DNA from 4 places in the Geminocystis sp. CENA526 genome. Region 2 is predicted to be linked to each of the others. Evidence: predicted binding sites of a transcription regulator. Region 2 holds the regulator's gene; each other region holds the start of a gene.
The links. Region 2 encodes NtcA, which controls nitrogen genes in cyanobacteria. Its sites were predicted from a motif close to TTTGTANCNNNNGNTACAAA; they were not measured.
Positions count from the first base shown of each region.

Region 1: ACN4EE_RS01450 (ferredoxin--nitrite reductase) is a predicted target of NtcA. The motif match lies at 3,517-3,536, and genes of this name have one in related genera.
Region 3: urtA (urea ABC transporter substrate-binding protein) is a predicted target of NtcA. The motif match lies at 1,284-1,303, and genes of this name have one in related genera.
Region 4: ACN4EE_RS03690 (ammonium transporter) is a predicted target of NtcA. The motif match lies at 3,234-3,253, and genes of this name have one in related genera.

Region 1 is NZ_JBLZFY010000002.1:143,128-148,203, reverse strand. Features, by position in the region: gene xth (exodeoxyribonuclease III) at 1-133, opposite strand, end outside; gene ACN4EE_RS01465 (HesB/IscA family protein) at 228-572, opposite strand; gene ACN4EE_RS01460 (phosphomannose isomerase type II C-terminal cupin domain) at 749-1,144, opposite strand; gene ACN4EE_RS01455 (hypothetical protein) at 1,264-1,404, shown strand; gene ACN4EE_RS01450 (ferredoxin--nitrite reductase) at 1,716-3,263, opposite strand; gene holA (DNA polymerase III subunit delta) at 3,633-4,607, shown strand; gene ACN4EE_RS01440 (metallophosphoesterase family protein) at 4,600-5,076, shown strand, end outside.
Region 2 is NZ_JBLZFY010000008.1:3,794-8,869, reverse strand. Features, by position in the region: gene ACN4EE_RS04005 (ABC transporter permease) at 1-263, opposite strand, end outside; gene rodA (rod shape-determining protein RodA) at 340-1,593, opposite strand; gene ACN4EE_RS03995 (NblA/ycf18 family protein) at 1,837-2,004, opposite strand; gene fabI (enoyl-ACP reductase FabI) at 2,256-3,041, opposite strand; gene ntcA (global nitrogen regulator NtcA) at 3,198-3,875, shown strand; gene ACN4EE_RS03980 (ABC transporter permease) at 4,071-5,076, opposite strand, start outside.
Region 3 is NZ_JBLZFY010000062.1:8,637-13,712, forward strand. Features, by position in the region: gene ACN4EE_RS15220 (NAD-dependent epimerase/dehydratase family protein) at 21-1,172, shown strand; gene urtA (urea ABC transporter substrate-binding protein) at 1,367-2,668, shown strand; gene ACN4EE_RS15230 (class I SAM-dependent methyltransferase) at 2,696-3,901, opposite strand; gene ACN4EE_RS15235 (DUF1449 domain-containing protein) at 4,220-4,966, shown strand.
Region 4 is NZ_JBLZFY010000007.1:21,714-26,789, forward strand. Features, by position in the region: gene ACN4EE_RS03675 (iron uptake porin) at 1-371, opposite strand, end outside; gene ACN4EE_RS03680 (pentapeptide repeat-containing protein) at 510-1,346, opposite strand; gene ACN4EE_RS03685 (mechanosensitive ion channel family protein) at 1,577-3,163, opposite strand; gene ACN4EE_RS03690 (ammonium transporter) at 3,382-4,857, shown strand.

The DNA of each region.
Region 1 (5,076 bases), on a different contig from region 2:
CTAGGGGAAAATCGGCATCAATAACCTTAGTTTCTTGTAAACAAATAACATCTATATTATTATCGATTAACCATTGTTTTACTTGTTCTTGACGGGTACGAATAGAGTTAACATTCCATGTAGCTATTTTCATTGATTAATTAATATTAATAATTGATAATTTTGGTTCTTTTACAGTAGATAAAAAATAGTAAAACAGGCATCTTGCCTGTGTATTTTTGAGTCAATTACTGTGCCGTTTTTTCTGGTAATTTAAAAGACAATCCACAGGTACAATGTTCTTGAATATCAATATTTTTGAACTGAAATGCACCCCCCATTAAATCTTCTATATAGTCTATTTTTAAATTCTCTAAATATTGATAGCTATTTCGATCGATCACGATAGTTATATCAGAATCTGAAGAGATTTTTTCATCATTTTCTCGAATTTCTTGGTCAAAATTTAATTGATAAACATAATCTTTACATCCTCCTTTTTCTATTTTTATTCTCACATAAGAATTTTCGGAATCTGAACTATTTTTGAGTCTTTTTATCTCTTCGATCGCAGTTTGAGTACAATTTATCATAATGATACTTGATAATGTAATAATTTGTTTCAACAATCCCTATTAGACATCTCCAGAAAAGATTTTTAATTGGCTCTTAGTAAGGGTTTTAACCCTTGTTTTGTTAATTATTGGAGATGCCTTTTGCCTACCTTCATCACTATCTTTTATTCCCTGACTGAGTATAACTTAAACCGCTATTGTCGGGAATAGTCATCTTGAAAACGAACAATATCATCTTCTCCCAAATACTCCCCGTTTTGCACTTCAATTAAGATTAATTTAATCACTCCTGGATTTTCTAAACGATGTGTTGTACACTGAGGCACATAAGTAGATTGATTTGCCCCTAAAATTTTCACCTCATCACCACATTCTACCCTAGCAGTTCCAGAAACTACAATCCAATGTTCACTACGATGATGGTGCATTTGTAGGCTTAAACGATGACCAGGGTTAACCTCAATACGTTTAATTTTATAGCCTGTACCTTCTTCAAGGGTAGTAAAAGTACCCCAAGGGCGAGTTTCGGTAACATGATTGGTTAATGGCTTAAAGATGCTTTCTTTGGGTTGTTCTTGAAGTTGAATCATATTTTTAGTTTAAATTTTATGTGAATAAAAAATACTTACAAATATATAAAATGTCAAATTTTCTCTAGAGATAATCATATAAGATTATATTTTTTTTGTGATCTTAACTTATCTAGGGGGTGCTGAAAAAGTATTTTGATGAAGAGAGGGAAAAGGGAAAAGGGAAAAGGGAAGAGGGAAGAGGGAAGAGGGAAGAGGGAAAAGGGAAAAGGGAAAAGGGAAAAGGGAAGAGGGAAGAGGGAAGAGGGAAGAGGGAATAAATGACAAAAATCAAGGTTTTGATGCATTACACAATAAACAAAAATTATAAGTGTATTGTGAGCAATAAGATTTTAAATACCCTGTTTTTGACCAAAAATTGTGAAAATTGAACACTTTTTAGTTGATGTAGTATGTCCAAACCATCGATTTTAATAGTCTTCTAATTTATTCAGCAAACCGTATCTAGGTTGATTTTTCATTGTACATGATTCATCAAATCTCGATCGAACTCCTCTCTCGAACTTTATTAAAAATCAAGTAGAGGGTGTTTTGTTGGGTTACGCTGTCGCTCACCCAATCTAGGAATTTATTATTTTTCGATCGCACCAAATTGATCAATTAATAACTCTTTGAGTACTCCTTTTAGATCATCACAAGGGATACTTTTTTGTGCTACTTCCCCTAAATGGGCATCCTTGCCAACTTTGCCTCCTAAAAAGAGGTTAACTCCTTCTACTACTTGCCCGTCTTTTTTGGCTTTTGTACCCATTAAACCGATGTCTCCAGCTTGGGCTTGTCCACAAGAATTAGGGCATCCTGTCCAGTGAATACGCACTCTTTGGGGTATGTTTAACTCAGCATCCAATTCTTGAGCTAGTTTTAAGCCTCTTTGTTTTGTTTCCACAAGGGCAAAATTACAATAACGAGCGCCTGTACAGGAAATTAACGATCGAGTTAAAGTACTAGGATTAACAGAATAAGTTTGTAAAATTGGTTCAGCTAAAAACGCCTCTACTCTATCATTAGGCACAAAAGGAATAATAAAATTTTGTTCTACAGTTGCTCGAATTTCTCCATTACCGTAAATATCTGCTAAACGGGCGATTTCATACATTCCTTGAGCGTCTAAATGTCCTACAGGTACATGAATACCGATATAACTATAACCCTCTTGTTTTTGAGGATGTACTCCTAAATGATCCTTTTTGTCTTGGGTAATTTCATCTTCAGGGGAGGCAAACTGTAAAGATTTACCTAATTTTTTCTCTACCTCCAAACGAAAACGATTCATGCCCCATTTATCGACTAACCACATTAACCGTGCTTTACCTCGATTTTCCCTTAACCCTTCTTCTAAACCACACTCACTATACACCGCTAGGATTGCTGTGGAAAGTTCGATGACTTCATCATTAGGTTTTACCCATACATCCATGGGAATCGACTCCGCGCATCGTTGCGCCGACAAATAACCGCCAATTAACACATTAAAGCCAAATTCTCCATCTTTAAAAGCAGGAATAAAGGCAATATCATTAATTTCGGCATGAATAGAATTATCCCTAGCGCCGTCAATGGCAATATTCAACTTACGGGGGAGGTTGCTAAATTCGTAGCTTCCTTTACCTTTGTTGGTGATAACGTCTTGTAATTTTTGATTTAATTCCCTAGTATCAAATAATTCATCGGGATCAATTCCAGCAGTGGGAGAACCTGTTAAGTTACGCACATTATCCATGCCTGATTGAACGGAGGTAATGCCAACATCTTCTAAGCGTTGGAAAATCTCTGGAATGTCTTGTAAATGGACTCCTCTTAATTGGATATTTTGACGAGTGGTAATATCTGCACTGCCGTCTTCACCATATCGATCGATAATATCGGCAAAAGTGCGCATTTGTTCGCTCGTAAAAACCCCGTTAGGGATGCGCAAACGTAACATAAACTTACCCGGAGTGACAGGGCGAAAAAAGATACCAAACCACTTCAAGCGGACAATTAAATCATCCTCCTCCATTGCCTCCCACCCCATTTCGGCAAATTTAGTTAATTCGTCTCTAATGTCTAAACCGTGTTTTGCGGCTTTAACTTTTTCTATCTTATTTAATTTAACTTTTTTTTCCGTTGCCACCGTCATGGTTTAACCTCTAATGATAAAACTTTACAATATAAATTAAAATTAATTACTTTTAAGAAAGTATTTGTTGCTATGCACAACTTAAAACTTCTCAGAACTTACATGATTTTCACAAAAATATAGGGTTTAAGATTCCGTGGCACGGGCTAATATGCCCGTATTTAGCTCAGAATGACGAACTGAGGTTATTATTGTGTAAGTCCTGTTTTTCTTAGTTACTTTGACAACAGATTATTAATTTTATCTTTTACCTTTTGTAATTTTTTATACCGAAACCCGTTATTATGCCTATTTTTGCATAATAGATATGTATTTTTTACATTTTAACCTAAAACAAAAAATAAATTAACTCACAAAAAACAATTTGTTATGCCGATTTATTTATATTGGGGTGAAGATGATTTTGCCATGAGTCAGGCAATTTCCACTTTAAAACAAGATACCCTCGATCGAGACTGGATACAGTTCAATTTTGACAAATTAGCAGGAGATAAAGAGGATTCTATTCTTTCTGCATTGATGCAGGTGATGACTCCTCCTTTTGGTGGGGGCGATCGAGTTGTATGGTTATTTGAAACAAATATCTGTCAAAGTTGTTCAGAAGAATTATTAAGTCAATTACAAAATACAATTCCTCAAATTCCCGACACTACTCATTTTTTGTTAACTACCAGCAAAAAACCAGATGCTAGAATCAAAAGTACCAAGTTAATTACGAAATATGCGAAGGTAGTAGAATTTGCATTAATTTCCCCTTGGCAGACGGAAATTTTAATCAAAAAAGTCGAAGAAGTTGCCCAAGAAAAACAAGTAAAATTAACTCCTTCTGCTATTAAAATTTTAGCTAGTTGTGTAGGGAATGATAGCCGTTTATTGTGGCAAGAATTAGAAAAATTAGCTATTTATCAAGGTAATAATTCAGCCCCCATCGAGGAAGAAACCGTTAAAAGTTTAGTGAATGTTAGCACTCAAAATAGTTTACAATTAGCCCAAGCTATTCTCGATCGAAATATTCCTTTAGCCTTAACTTTAGTACAGGATTTAATTACCTTAAATGAACCAGCATTGAGGATTGTAGCGACTTTAGTGGGGCAATTTCGCACTTGGGCAATCGTCAAAACCATGATCGAATCAGGAGAAAAAGACGAGAAAAAAATTGCTGAATCAGCAGATTTAGGCAACCCCAAAAGAATCTACTTTTTAAGACAAGAAATCAAAGCTCGATCGAGCCAACAATTATTATCTAGTTTACCGATATTATTGGAATTAGAAACCAGTTTAAAACTAGGAGCTGATCCTTTGAATGCTTTAGAAACAAAAGTTATTGAATTGTGCAATGTTTAGTTTTATTTACTCCAAAAGACTGAAATTATTAACCTTAACTATTGTCGCTTTTCTTACCTTTATCTTGGTAAGTTATTTTAGTAATAATCTAACTGATAAACAAGTAATAGGAAAAACTAATTTTTCTCCAGAAATTGCAGAAATTATCGACAAATATAATCTCAAACAACCCCCAAGGGGAGACACCAGATTATTAGTAATTAGTGATTTGAATAGTGCTTATGGTTCAACAGAATACGAAAAAGAGGTAGATTTAGCCGTCAAAATGATTCCTTTTTGGCAACCAGATTTAATATTATGTAGCGGTGACATGATAGCAGGGCAAAAATCCACCCTTACTCCTCAACAAATTCGCGCTATGTGGAAGGCTTTTGACAGTCACATCGCCCAACCCATAAGAAATTTAAACCTTCCCTTTGGCTTTACCATCGGCAACCATGACGCATCGGGCGCTATCCGTAATAATCAA
Region 2 (5,076 bases):
GCCTCTGCATCTGATAACACAAGGGTTTTAGGAGTATCAAAAGTGGTACGGCGAGATTCTCGACTGCCAGGTACAACAAACAGTACATTAGCACCTAAAGACTCGAATTGTTCTTCTGCTAATTGTTGCGCAGCTTGACCTATTCCGATCATCGAAATAACGGAAGCGTTACCTATAATAATCCCTAACATGGTTAAGCTACTACGCATTTTATTTGCTAGTAGGGTTGTAATAGCCATTTTGATACTATCGGTAATTTTCATAAGTAGGGGTTGCTGAAAAAGTATTTTGGTGAGGGTAGGGAATAGGGAATAGGGAATAGGGAATAGAGAATGTGGGTTAAAAAATTCGATCGAAAGACAGAAAACGACGAGGTTTGGCTTTCTTGACTATTCTAGCGTTTGCGACTGCTTCCACTAAACCAAAGGCAATAAAGTTAGTTAATAAAGATGATCTACCATAACTAAGAAAAGGTAAAGGTATCCCCGTAATCGGTGCTAATCCCATAGTCATACCTAAATTTACGATGGTTTGAAAGGCAATCATCGCTAATACCCCGATAGCTAATAATGAACCAAAATTGTCTCTCGATCGAACGGCAATAACTACCAAGCGCCAACAGATTAACCAATAGACTGCTATAACAAAAAGACTACCAACTAAGCCAAATTGATCAGCAACGGCACTAAAGATAAAATCGGTATGTTGTTCGGGAACGAAGTTAAGATGAGTTTGAGTAGCCTCAAGAAAACCATTACCCCATATTCTACCAGAACCAATGGCAATTCTGGACTGTATTAAATGATAACCTCCACCGAGGGGATCTTTTTCTGGTTCTAAAAATAAAGTGATACGATCTTGTTGATAGGGTTGTAATAAATTCCATAAAATGCCCCCCATTTTTCCTGCACCATAATTGATGGTAAGGGTGACTAAAGCCCAAAGCGCCCTAATTTGTTGAGGAAAGGTAAACCATGCAATTAAAATCATGGCGGTAACGAAAATCAACCAAGCAGGTAATAATAAATTGAATAAAAATGCTGAGACGATGGGGGATAATATTAATAAAATCCAACCTAAGTTCATATTTGCCCAATAAAGCATCGTTAAGCTAACAGCACCAAATACAAGGGATGTGCCTAAATCGGGTTGAATTAAAGTCAATATCCAAGGTACAGATACCATTGCCATAACGGGGAGAAGGTTAATTAATTTTGAGCCGTCTCGATAATGTAATAGGGCGGATAGACTGACGATAAAACCTACTTTAGCAAATTCGGAGGGTTGGAAGTGAAAACCGCCTAAATTAATCCATCTTTGCGCACCATTAACGGTATCTCCCGCAAAAATGACAACTACTAACAGTATATTGGTTATGGCGTAGGTTATCCAATGAAATCGTAATAGTATTTCGTAGGGAAAATAGGATAAACCCATTAAAATAATAAAACCCACCACTGTCATAATTAGCTGTTGTTGCCAATCAGATATTTGCTCATAGCTTTGGGTACTATAAATAATTAAAGAACCAAAGGAGCTTAATCCCACTATTAAGCAGATTAAAAACCAATCTAAATTTCTGGTATTATTCACGTTCGATCGAGATCATTAAAACTTCATTGTTGATAGTCTAGCTTAATAATTGTCCTTTCGTGGTTAGATTAGTTCGATCGAGCTTAAACATTTTAGACATAATGTAGCGACAATAAAAAAATTCAGTAAAAGACGTTGTTGAGATAAAAAATAAAAGACATAGAATTTAGATAACAGTTAACAAAGAATCTCATTGCCGAGAAATACAATGATTATCAAATTTACAACAACGTCTAGGGAATTTTACACATTTTTGAATAATTGTTTCATTAAGTTATCTTTCACCATCATCTGACGAAATACCTCAATTAAATATTCTTGGGCTTGTTCTTGACTTAACTTTTTAACTTGATCTTTGAGAACTTCCAACTTAAATTGTTGTTCCAAACTCAGTTTAGTAGGTGTTTCCATTAGTTTTACTCCTCAATTAATTCATTAGATATAAATAACCTAACATAAGGATATTAAAACCGCAACTTTGTCAAGCAATCTGTCTAAATTGTTACTTTTTTTAACATTTTTAAAAAGTACGGTTGTCTCAAAGTACTTCAGATAGGTTTAAACCCAATATTTATTAGAAATCAGAAATCTATATAAAAATCTTCATTCTTCATTCTTCATTCTTCATTCTTCATTCTTCATTCTTCATTCTTCATTCCTAATTACCCTTGAGTCATGCCCATTATTTCGTAACCTGCATCAACATAAATAATTTGTCCAGTAATACCACTAGCTAAATCACTGCACAAAAAGGCGGCGGTGTTGCCTACTTCGATTTGAGTTACGGTACGTTTTAAGGGGGCAACGGCTTCCACATGGTGAATCATGTCTAAAATACCCCCAACGGCTGAAGATGCAAGGGTGCGGATGGGACCCGCCGAAATAGCATTTACCCTTACATTTTGACTACCTAATTCGGAGGCTAAATAACGCACACTCATTTCTAAGGCTGATTTAGCAATACCCATAACGTTATAGTTGGGAATGACTTTTACTCCTCCTAAATAGCTTAAGGTGACAATACTTCCTCCCGATGCCATCATGGGTTTAGCTGATTGTACTAAACGAGTGAGAGAATAGGCACTAATATCGAGGGCTGTTTTAAAACCATCACGGGAAGTGTTGCTAAAATCTCCTGCTAAATCGTCTTTTTGAGCAAAGGCTAAACAATGGATTAAAATATCGATATGTCCCCATTTTTCTTTAATTTGGGCAAAGGTTTCATCTATTTGAGCATCATCTTGTACGTTACAGGGTAAAAAAACGCTAGGGTTTAAAGGGGCAACTAATTCTCCTACTTTTTTCTCAAATCTCCCTTTTTCATCGGGCAGGTAGGTGACACCAATATTTGCCCCTGCTTTATGTAGCTGTTGAGCAATACCCCATGCGATCGATTTATTATTAGCAATACCAGTTACAAGGGCATTTTTTCCTTTTAAATCTAACATATTCTTGATTTTTTCTTTAATTTTCTGTAATATCTGACAATAATTGATTAAACTAATTACGTTATAGATAGTTATCTAGTTTACAATTACTTATCTTCTTATAAAAAGTGTCCTTTATTCGATCGAACATTAAATATTATTAAGTAACTATCCCCTATGCAATCAATCTTAAATCAAGAACAACCTTTAGCCTCTGTATTTCGTCAAATTGGAGCTGGAATTTATACTCCTGTAGTGGAAAGATTTGAACGTGGTAAGACAATTTTTTTTCCCGGAGATCCAGCAGAAAGGGTATATTTTTTAATGAAGGGTGCTGTCAAATTGTCACGGGTGTATGAAGCAGGAGAGGAAATAACAGTAGCTTTATTGAGAGAAAATAGTGTTTTTGGGGTTTTGTCTTTGGTAACAGGGCAAAAGTCCGATCGATTCTATCATGCGGTGGCTTTCACTCCTGTAGAATTATTATCAGCCCCTATTGAGCATTTTCAACGAGCGTTAAGAGATAATCCTGAACTATCACGACTTATGTTACAAGGATTGTCTTCTCGAATTTTACAAACAGAATTAATGATTGAAACCCTTGCCCATCGTGACATGGCTTCTCGTTTAGTTAGTTTCCTGTTGATACTATGTCGAGATTTTGGGATTCCTAGCCTTAATGGTGTTACGATCGATCTCAAACTATCCCATCAGGCTATTGCCGAAGCCATTGGTTCAACACGGGTGACGGTAACAAGATTACTAGGAGAATTAAGACAAGACGGCTTGATTTCTATTACCAAGAAAAAAATTACAGTCCATAATCCAGTCGCATTAAGTCAACAATTTGCTTAAAAATTGAGTAATAAGTAGGGTTTGCTCAAAAAGTGTTTTAGTTAGGGGGTGCACAAAAAGTATTTTGATGAGGGTAAGTATCAGGTGTCAGGTGTCAGGTGTCAGGTTAAAGAATGAAAAATCAAGATTTTGAATCTAATCATTAGCTTTAGACTATATTTATTATTACGATTTAGTTTCAAGAACCCTTAATTCTTAATTCCTAATGCTTTTGGGATCGAGTGCATCCCTTAATCCATCCCCTAATAAATTAAAAGATAGTACCGTTAAAATAATTAAAATAGCAGGAGGAAAAATTAGCCAAGGTTGTAAAACTAATACCGAAGCATTGGAGGCTAATGACAGTAAATTACCCCAACTGGGATCGGGTTGTTGAATGCCTAAACCAATCAAACTTAATACAGATTCTGCCACGATAAAACTAGGAATGGAAAGAGTGGCAGAAATGACTATATAAGTCGCTGTTTGCGGTAAAATATGCTTGATAATAATATAGAAAGAATTTGCCCCGATCGATCTAGCAGACTGCACAAATTCTTGTTCTTTGAGGGTTAAAACTTGCCCCCTAATAACTCTAGCTAAACCCGACCAACCGATAAAAGAAGTAATTAAAATAATTAACATAAATCTCTGCGCACTGCTCAAACTCGGCGGTAAAACGGCGGCTAATGCTACTAATAAATAAATACCCGGTATGGTCATCAAAACTTCCACCAGTCGCATTAAAATATTGTCTAAAATGCCTCCAAAATAACCTGCAATGCCTCCAATTATCATGCCGAGGGGAAAAGAAATTAAAATGCCAATTAAGCCAATAAAAAGGCTAATTCTTCCGCCAAATAATATTCTACTAAATTGATCTCTACCCTGTTCATCTGTGCCTAAAAGATTAATTTTTCCTTCTCCTAAAGTACCGAATAAACGTCTTTGCAGAGTAAAACCTGAGAAGATTTCTACCTCGTCAAAGGTGGGGGGTAAAGGTAATTTTATTTGTAAAAATTGATAGGGTTCACCCTTAACAAATAAACGAATGGGAGAAGGTTTTGTGTAGTCTATTTCTAAGGTTCGATCGCCCGTGTTTATATCGGTTCGTCCTTGAGTAGTAGGATATACATGAAGTCCGATAAATTGTTTATCTTGATTACGCCAATAAATAGTAGTTGGTGGCAATAAAGAACCATTTTCCTGAGCAGAATAGGGA
Region 3 (5,076 bases), on a different contig from region 2:
ATTAGTTAAAAATAATAGAAATGAAAGCATTAGTAATAGGCGGAGACGGTTATTGCGGTTGGGCAACGGCGCTCCATTTATCAAATAAAGGTTATGATGTAGCTATTCTCGATAGTTTAGGTCGTCGTCATTGGGATAGTAAGTTAGGAGTCGATACTTTAACTCCTATTGCACCAATTAAGCAAAGGATTCAACGTTGGTATGAATTAACGGGTAAAAAAATTGAGTTATTTATTGGTGATATTACTAATTACGATTTTTTAATCAAAGCCTTTCGTAAGTTTGAACCAGAATCGATCGTACATTTTGGCGAACAACGTAGCGCACCCTATTCGATGATCGATCGAGAACACGCTGTATTTACTCAAGTTAACAACGTAGTAGGTACGTTAAACATTCTCTATGCTATCAAAGAGGAGTTTCCCGATTCTCATTTAGTGAAGTTGGGTACAATGGGCGAATATGGTACACCAAATATTGATATTGAAGAAGGTTATATTGAAATTGAGCATAACGGGCGTAAAGATGTGTTACCCTATCCCAAACAACCGGGTAGTTTCTATCATTTAAGTAAAGTTCACGATAGCCATAATATTCACTTTGCTTGTAAAGTATGGGGTATTCGTGCCACAGATTTAAACCAAGGGGTTGTCTATGGTGTGTTAACGGAAGAAACAGGTATGGATGAGTTACTCATTAACCGCCTTGACTATGATGGTGTTTTCGGTACTGCTTTAAATCGTTTCTGTATTCAAGCCGCCATCGGACATCCTTTAACAGTATATGGTAGTGGTGGACAAACTCGCGCTTTCCTCGATATTCGTGATACTGTACGTTGTATGGAACTTGCCATCGCCAATCCTGCGGAAGCTGGAAAATTCCGTGTGTTTAATCAATTCACCGAGTTATTCAGTATCAATGACTTAGCAAGTATGGTACAAAAAGCAGGTACAACTTTAGGCTTAAAAGTGGAAGTTAATAATATTGAAAATCCAAGAGTAGAGTTAGAAAAACACTATTTTAACGCTAAAAATACTAACTTATTAGATTTAGGCTTACAACCTCATTATCTCTCTGATTCTCTCCTCGATTCTTTACTTAACTTTGCTCAAAAGTATCAAGGCAGAGTTGATATGGAACAAATTTTACCTAAAGTATCTTGGCGCAGATAAATTTGAATTAGGAATTAGGAATTAGGAAAGACAGAGTTTTTTCTTATTTTTTATGTCAAACTGAGAATGAACAGGATTAATTGTTCCACAGTCCGATTTCCCTTAGAGAAAAATGTATCCTAAGATACATAATTTTATTAACCTTATCTTTACCATGATTAAGTCTAACACAGAAAAATAGTAAGAATTAAATCATGTCCAGACTTGGTAGAAGAAAATTTCTCTTATATGGCTCTGCTACGATCGGAACGAGTTTATTGTTAAAAGCCTGTGGAGATGCTCCACCCGCCGATGATACTGCCGTAACTCCTACAGAACCCTCCGCCAGTGGAGATACCATTAAAGTCGGTATTTTACACTCCCTCAGTGGTACTATGGCAATTAGTGAAACCAGTGTGGTTGATGCTGAAAAACTAGCAATCAAAGAAATTAATGCCTCTGGAGGGGTTTTAGGCAAACAAATCGAAGCCATTGTGGAAGATGGACAGTCTAACTGGGATACTTTTGCAGAAAAAGCTAATAAACTGATAGATCAAGATCAAGTCGCTACAGTATTCGGTTGTTGGACTTCTGCAAGTCGCAAAGCCGTATTACCAGTGTTTGAATCCAAAAACCATATGTTATGGTATCCCGTACAATACGAAGGTCAAGAATGTTCTCGTAATATATTTTATACGGGGGCTGCTCCTAATCAACAAATTGAACCTGCGGTGGACTGGTTATTAGAAAACAAAGGGAAAGAGTTTTTCTTAGTCGGTTCTGACTATGTTTTCCCTCGTACTGCAAATACCATCATTAAAGCTCAATTAGAGGCTAAAGGCGGTAAAGTTGTCGGGGAGGATTATTTACCTTTAGGAAATACTGAAGTTACCCCTATTATTACCAAGATTAGAAATGCCTTGCCTGATGGCGGTGTAATTTTTAATAGTCTTAATGGTGATAGTAACGTAGCTTTCTTTAAGCAAATTCAGGCGGCTGGTTTAACTCCTGACAAATATCCTGTTATGTCCGTAAGTATTGCGGAAGAAGAAGTACAACAAATTGGGGTTGAATATCTCAAAGGGCATTATGCGGCGTGGAATTATTTTCAAACCGTTGAAAGTCCTGAAAACACTAAATTTGTCGAGGCTTTCAAGGCAGAATATGGTCAAGATCGGGTGGTGAATGATCCTATGGAAGCGGCTTATACTATGGTATATCTCTGGAAACAAGCTGTTGAAGCCGCCGGTGGTGTAGATGATATTGAGAAAGTTCGATCGAGCGCCGTGGGACAAACTTTCCCCGCTCCTCATGGACCTGTTACACTATTACCTAATCATCATATTGCGAAAACCGTGCGTATTGGTCAAGTGAGAGATGATGGTTTATTTGATATTGTCTATGCTACCGATGGACCCATTGACGCTGTACCTTGGAATCAGTTTGTAGCTGAAACCAAAGGTTATTCTTGTGATTGGACTGATCCTGCTAAGGGTGGTAGATTTAAAATGAGTTAGTCAGAATTAAAAATTAAGAATTAAGAATTAAGAATTAACACTCATCATAACAAGTTGTTTTTTGATCATCGATCGAACTCGATCGAGACTTAAATTAGTTTGGGTAATAATATCATTTACTGTTAAATTTGCTTGAGGATTTTTGGCACAATATTGCATGAAAATAAACTCCTCATCATCAAGGGTTATAGGTTGAAATTGATAATCTAATAACCCCTTACTTTCCCAACCAAATAGACACGGATTTAACTCAGGTTTAGCCATTTTTAATAACTCATCATCCGCCCAAGTTGCTCTTTTTAAAGGTGGTTTTGCTAAGAAAAATTCATAGTGAGTAATATTATCAGGATCGAGCAGTTCGATCAAACGAAAACGTTGTTGAGGAGTCAAATTATTTGCCCTATTAATTAAGTCTTGATTTTTCCCAATTAATCTCTCTAATTGCCATGTATCAGGATTAGAAAACCCAATAAATTCTAAACCAGAAACCTTGATAAAATCGAATAAAGTGTCAATATTATAATCCGTCTCGCAAGGATGCACATACATATCGGCAAAACATTCATCTCGTTGATTTTCCCATTGCCAACGCTGTTTTTCTTTCACCACTAAACGATTATCTTCGGGTAAAGTGGCAAAAACATCCCTACCAACCTTCACACCGTCAGTGTAATCACCTCTTTTGTCACCCTGTAGCAGTGCGATCGCCTTTTGCATTAAAGCAATTTCCCATCTGCCCAACTCACCATAAACGAAAATGTGCATTATGCCTCCCTCTGCCAATTTTTCCGCTAGGGCTTTAATACCTATTTCGGGTTCGGGTAAATGATGTAATACGCCAACACAATTAATTAAATCAAAAGTACCCTCTAAAGTAGTAGCGGATTCTAAGGGAAGTTGTTTAAAAGTGATTGTACCGTGAAAATTGTTTAATACCCCTGATTTTTCGAGACGTTTTTGGGCTGTGGCGAGGGCATTTTCGCTTAAGTCAACGGCAACTATTTCTGCATAGGGATTGTGTAAGACTAAATATTCCGTGCCTGAACCTGTACCACAACCAGCATCCAAAATACGAATTTTTTCCTGTTGGGGTTTCATTCCAGTACAAAAGTTATACGCTGATTGATAGTGCCAACGCCAATTATACCCCGGAGGTGGTTCGTCTAATAAAGGATCAGGTGGAAAAGGATATGTGTTATAAAGTTTTTGAACAGCTTTTCTAACTTCGGACATTTTTATCGATACTTACTATGGATCAACTATTTATTATCGATCGAAATGGTCATCATTAAAAAGGTATCGAGTATTAAGTTAAATTAATAACTGATGTTACGCAAAAATAGAATTAGTTGTTGACTGGAGGTGTCAGGTTTCTCGATAAAGTTCTAACGGAGTCATAAAATTAATTAAACTTCAACCATAATTATTTTGGTTCGATCGAACATTCTTTGATAAATCGATAACTTTCTTTACATTTTGAACCGAATCTTAAATCTAAGGATAAGCTAGTAAATAGGAGCTAGTCGGCAATTAATTTGTTGCCCTAAAACCATGCTTTTCGATATAGCTAATTTAACTTACTGGATTTTTCTCGGTATCGGTGTTTTTCTGTTTCTCCTTGTGATTATTTCTGGAGGAGATGAGCAAGATTTAGATACCGATGTTGATATGGATGTCGATGTTGATGTCGATATGGATGTTGATGCTGACATTGACGGGGATATTGATGGTGATATAGAAGGAAATGTCAATGCAGATATAGAAACTGACAACGATGTGAGTTTTCTCTCATTTTTATCGTGGTTTGGGGTGGGAAAATGTCCCCTCTTAATTTTGTTAGCTATTGATTTTTCTGTGTGGGGTGTATCGGGTTGGTTTTTAAATGTCACCATCGGTGGTTTTCTTAACGGCATTCCTCAAGGTTTTATCGCCTTTGTCATTTTTGTTATTTCTTTCTTCTTTAGTATTTACATCGGTAAATTGTTATCTAATCCCATTGGTAAAATCTTCGCTAATTTTGGGGAGGAGGTTGATGGCGATCGACTTATCGGCTGTATCGGTTCGGTTACATCTAAACAAGTTCCCTACGTCATCGAAGGGAGAATTGCTCAAGCTGATGTTTTGGATAATGCTCGTAATTTAGTCACGATCGAAGTTTGTTTACCCGACTGGGCTAAAGTAATACCCCATAGAGGACAAGATATTCTTATTATCGATCGACAAAAACACTATTTTATTGCCATCGCTAAAGATACTTCTGATGAGGATAAATGGCTTAATTCACGGAATGAGTCATGAGTAATGAGTAATGAGTAATGAGTAATGGGTAATGAGTAATGAGTAATAAGTAATGAATAATCAGTAATTGTTTGTGTCATTGCGAGGTAACGAAGCAATCTCAAAAATCT
Region 4 (5,076 bases), on a different contig from region 2:
TCTCTGAGTACGCCTTGACTAGAAGCAATTAAACGTTCCATTTGTTGCATACAAGCGTTTAAACCTGCGGCAAATTCGTAACGACTTAACGCACGGTTTCCTCTGAAGGTTCGATCGGGATAACCGACAATACAACCATAGTTCTCGACTAAACTTCTTAACGCTTCAAAAGCCCAATCCGTAGGAGACACATCTCTTAATTGAGATACGGAGGTAACTTGTCCCATAGGTTGGGTTTGGTTATATTCGGAAATCTGTTGTAAAGTTGCATCAGCACTGATTTCGTTGGCGTTGGCATCTTTAAGCGCGATACCGTTGGCAACCATCGCTAAAGCAATTACCGCAGGAGTTGCTACAGAATATTTTTTCATGGATTTAAACATACTTTTTAAGTTTCTCACACCTTAAATATTGGTCATAAACCATTGATAACATATCAAGATCGTTTTGACAAGTTAAGATGTATTTTAAATCACAATTTTGAATAAATTTGATGAGTTTTCTGCATTTTAAGCGGCATTATTTTTGATTAAATAATCGACTGTTAGGTGCTTTTCCTCAATAATATTGGGTAAATCTTGAATGATGATAGAGCATTTTTTGACGAAGGCGTTAGTCCATTTTTCTAACCATTTTAGTTGTATCATGGTTGCCTGATGGTTAAGATTTCCTGTAAAGGTGATTTTGCCTTTTTTGTCCATGGAGAATTGTTGTAACCATTCGATGTCGGGACGACTTTCTTCAAAGTTTTTGGCGGTGATAGTGCCTCCTAAGTAACAACTGGTTATACTTGCCATAGACTCAAAGTTAGTGATAACTTGGGCGATCGTAATTTTTTTCCCTGCTGATCCTTGAAATGATGATACTAATGTAAGTCCTAGGGCAACGGGATCGAACCCTCGATCGAACCGAGTGGTGTTATCATAAGATGCACCGTGAAAAATAGCACCGTTTAAGTGAGCGCCATTCAAAAAAGCCCCACATAAGTCGGCTTTCATAAAATTAGCTTTAGTGAGAAAACTACCTGTAAAATAGGTTTCTTTGACAATGGCTTTTCGGAAATCGCTTTTGGTTAAATAGGCTTTGATAAGGTAAGCCCCCGTTAAGTTAGCACCGCTCAAATTAGCACCGCTCAAATTAGCTTCGTTGAAGTAACAATGACTTAAATTGGCATTGCTCAAATCTGCTTCTCTTAAATCCGCATAACTTAAATCAGAGCCTTGTAAATTAATACCTTTTAATTTGCTATTTCTTAAATCAATTCTTCTCAACTGTAATTTTGGGAATTCTCTTTGTCCTTGATTGTATTGAGTGATTATATCGATCGAATAGTTGCTACTTAACATGGTTTTTGCTCCTTTTTTGCTAAATTAATCTGATTTGAGATGCTTCACTTTTACAGTTTATAAAAGAATTTTTTTATGTTTATTTTTCTTAATGATTTTTTCATCTTTCTTTAATTCTAACGATTTTTATTAAAATATAGGTATATTTTTTTACAAAAGTTTGCTAAACTTTAACCATCTTATAAATAATTATTTTTTCTCAGTATTTCTACAGATAAAATGTAAAAAATTTAAACAGGTTTCATATTGGGTTGAACGATCCTCAGAACTTCTTGATAAATCTGACTACTAATGCGATCGCCTCTTTTACCGTATTCAAGTTTAATGTCATCCACAAAAAAATTAATTTGAAATTGATAGTAGAGAAATCCCTCGTCATGATTTAAAGCTGTCACCCAAATTTGGGGATCTTGCCATTTTTTTCGCTCTTTAAAACGAGATTTAAACCAGTCACTCAACTCTAAAACATAATCATCTAAACGAGTTTCTTCTAATTGAGGATTAATAATTTTTTGGTATAAGCGATAGGTTCTTTTTTTGATCAGGTTTATTTTACGATCCCACTCTTGGGGAATTAAGTAAAGGTCTTCTTCTTGTAAATTGGGGTCTTTCAACCAAAGACGATACCATTTTCTGACTAATTCGATTAATGCTTCTGAATCTTGAGACTCGATAAATTCCTGAAGGAAGGTATCTTGATTTTCTTCTATATTGAAACCAATTAACTCTAAAACTTGTTGATATTCTTGGATAATGTTGGCGATTTCTTCGGAAGTTAAGCCTCCTTTTTCGGCGAATTGTAGTGTCACCACTAAGGCTTCTAAAGAATATTCGATTTCTTCTAGTTTGTCGTTAACTTGTTGTTCTGCTAAGAGTCTTAATTTACCAATTTCTTGTTGTAATTGAACAGATGATTCATTTTCTAGGTAATATCGATCGATCAAACTCAATTTTTGTTCGATATTGGCTAAAGTGTCAGGATGAGCTAAAACCACTTCGGTAATAGTTTTTTGCAGATACTCTAATTCATAATTCGCAGGAATTTCTAAGGTACGAGAATAGTAGAAATAAGAAGTAGGACGACTTAAATTAGTGATATTTTGATTTTGTAAAACACTATTGGGAATATAAACGTCGCAGTGATTATCAAAAAGATAAATTTGTGTCACCCTAACTCCGATACGACATAACATTCCGATCGATCCATCTTCCAGACGCAACACATCCCCGAATTGAAAAGGGGTATCAATCAACAAGACAATGCCACTGAAAAAATTAGCGAGAATATCTTTTAAGGCAAAACCAATAATAAAAGTAGCGCCCCCCAATGTTACCCAAATTCCTGTTAAATCAACGCCAAAAGTTTTTAAGGAAAAAACCCCTCCAAATAAAAAAATGATGACGGGAATAACGGCTTCTACTAAAGGTAATAACACATCATCCCACATTACCTCGGTTTGTTGAGTATATTGTTTCAGATAGTAAATAATTACTTGTTTTAAAAGAGCGACAAGCCAAAAACTGATAATAATGATGATGATGACAGTAAAGATATTTTCGAGAATATTTCGATCGATGATGAAGTGTAAATCTCGAAATGTAAATTTAAGATTAAGTATTGTAAAAACACTGAGAAGGGGATACCCCGATACATTGAGAGTAACCAGAGCAATATCTTTTTCTAACTGACGAAAAAGGGGACGTAAGATAAAAAATAAAATGAGATAGATAATTACAAATCCCACACTTAAAAATCCTAAGTGAACAATAACGGATTGAATTTGAGGAGAAAGGTTAAACCAAAATTCTGGAAACATATTTTAAGAAGCTAGAATTAATTTATTCATTATCCATTGTTAATTATTAATTGTTCATTGTTCATTGTTAATTGTATTTTTCGATACAGAACTTATTAAGTAAAACATACCAATATTTAACAGTTAATTGAAGACTTAAGAGATTAAATCCTCAATTCTTATGTAGTTTTGAAGCAAATCTATACCAGTAAAAATCCATGGTGATGATGTCAAAAAAAATGAATAGAAAAGTATCTCGATCGAAAGATCAAGGAAACTTTATACTTAATTCTATAGCTCGTATCAAAAATGTCTTCTCTCCCTATTGGTTGGCTTGTATTCCCTTAACGGCAATTATCGTTATGGTGTGGAATACCGCAGCAATGGCGCAGGGTTTTGATGGTCCTGAAGATTTAGATCAAGTTAAAATTGTTTTAGATTCCATCTTTTTGTTAGTGTGTTCTATTTTAGTTATCTTCATGAACGCTGGTTTCGCTATGTTAGAAACTGGTTTTTGTCGTCAAAAAAATGCTGTTAATATTTTAGCGAAGAACTTAATCGTATTTGCCATTGCTACCATGATTTATTGGGCGATCGGTTATGGTTTTATGTACGGTGAGGGTAACGGCTTTATCGGTTTACAAGGATTTTTCTTTAATGGTGACGCTACACCCTACGGAGATGAAAATTATCCTGCCGCAATTCCAGCTCCTATCTCTTTCTTATTCCAAGTAGCCTTCGCCGCCACCGCCGCCACCATCGTATCTGGTGCGGTAGCTGAAAGAATCCGTTTTGATGCTTTCTTAATTTTTAGTCTTTTGTTAGTTGGTATTTCTTATCCTATCACTGGTCATTGGGTCTGGAATGGTGGTTGGTTAGATGAATTAGGTTTCAGTGACTTTGCAGGTTCTACTGTCGTTCACTCTGTCGGTGGTTGGGCAGCACTCATGGGGGCTGCGATTTTAGGTCCTCGTCAAGGTAAATACTCTAGTGACGGTAAAGTTAATGCTATACCTGGTCACAATATGAGTATCGCCACTTTGGGGTGTTTAATCCTTTGGATTGGTTGGTTCGGTTTTAACCCCGGTTCTGAATTAGCCGCCACTGCCAATGTTCCCTATATTGCTGTAACCACTAACCTCGCCGCTTCGGCAGGTGCTGTGACAGCTACTGCCACGTCTTGGGCAAAAGATGGTAAACCAGATTTATCCATGATTATTAACGGTATTTTAGCTGGTTTAGTGGGTATTACTGCTGGATGTGCTAGTGTTGGTTATTTTAGTGCCGTTATTATCGGTGCGATCGCAGGTGTCTTAGTCGTATTCTCTGTTGCTTTCTTTGACCAAGTGTTAAAAATTGATGATCCTGTAGGTGCTACTTCCGTTCACTTAGTTTGTGGTATTTGGGGAACTTTAGCAGTTGGTATTTTTGCTACTGATGGAGGCCTATTATTTGGCGGTGGTATTAATTTATTATTCGCTCAAATTATCGGTATTCTAACCATCGGCGGATTTACCGTTGCTTTTAGTACAGCCGCATGGTATGGACTTCAAGCTACTGTAGGCATTAGAGTTCACACCGAAGAAGAAGTGAAAGGTTTAGATATTTCCGAACACGGTATGGAAGCCTATAGCGGATTTGTTAAAGAAGCTGACATTCTTGCCGGTGGTTTTGGTTCTAGTGTCGGAGAAGTTAGCTCTGGTATTGAACTTTAGGTTAATAAATTTTTAAGCCCCGTCTTTGAGAAGGCGGGTTTTTTTATTTAGGGGGTGCACAAAAAGTATTTTGATGAGGGTAGGTATCAGGCATCAGGTATCAGGTGTCAGGTTAAAGAATGAAAAATCAAGATTTTGAAGCGTTATCTCTTCAACAAGTACACAGGTATATTGTGAATAATCAGATTTGAAATGCCCTGTTTTTGAGTAAAAATTGCC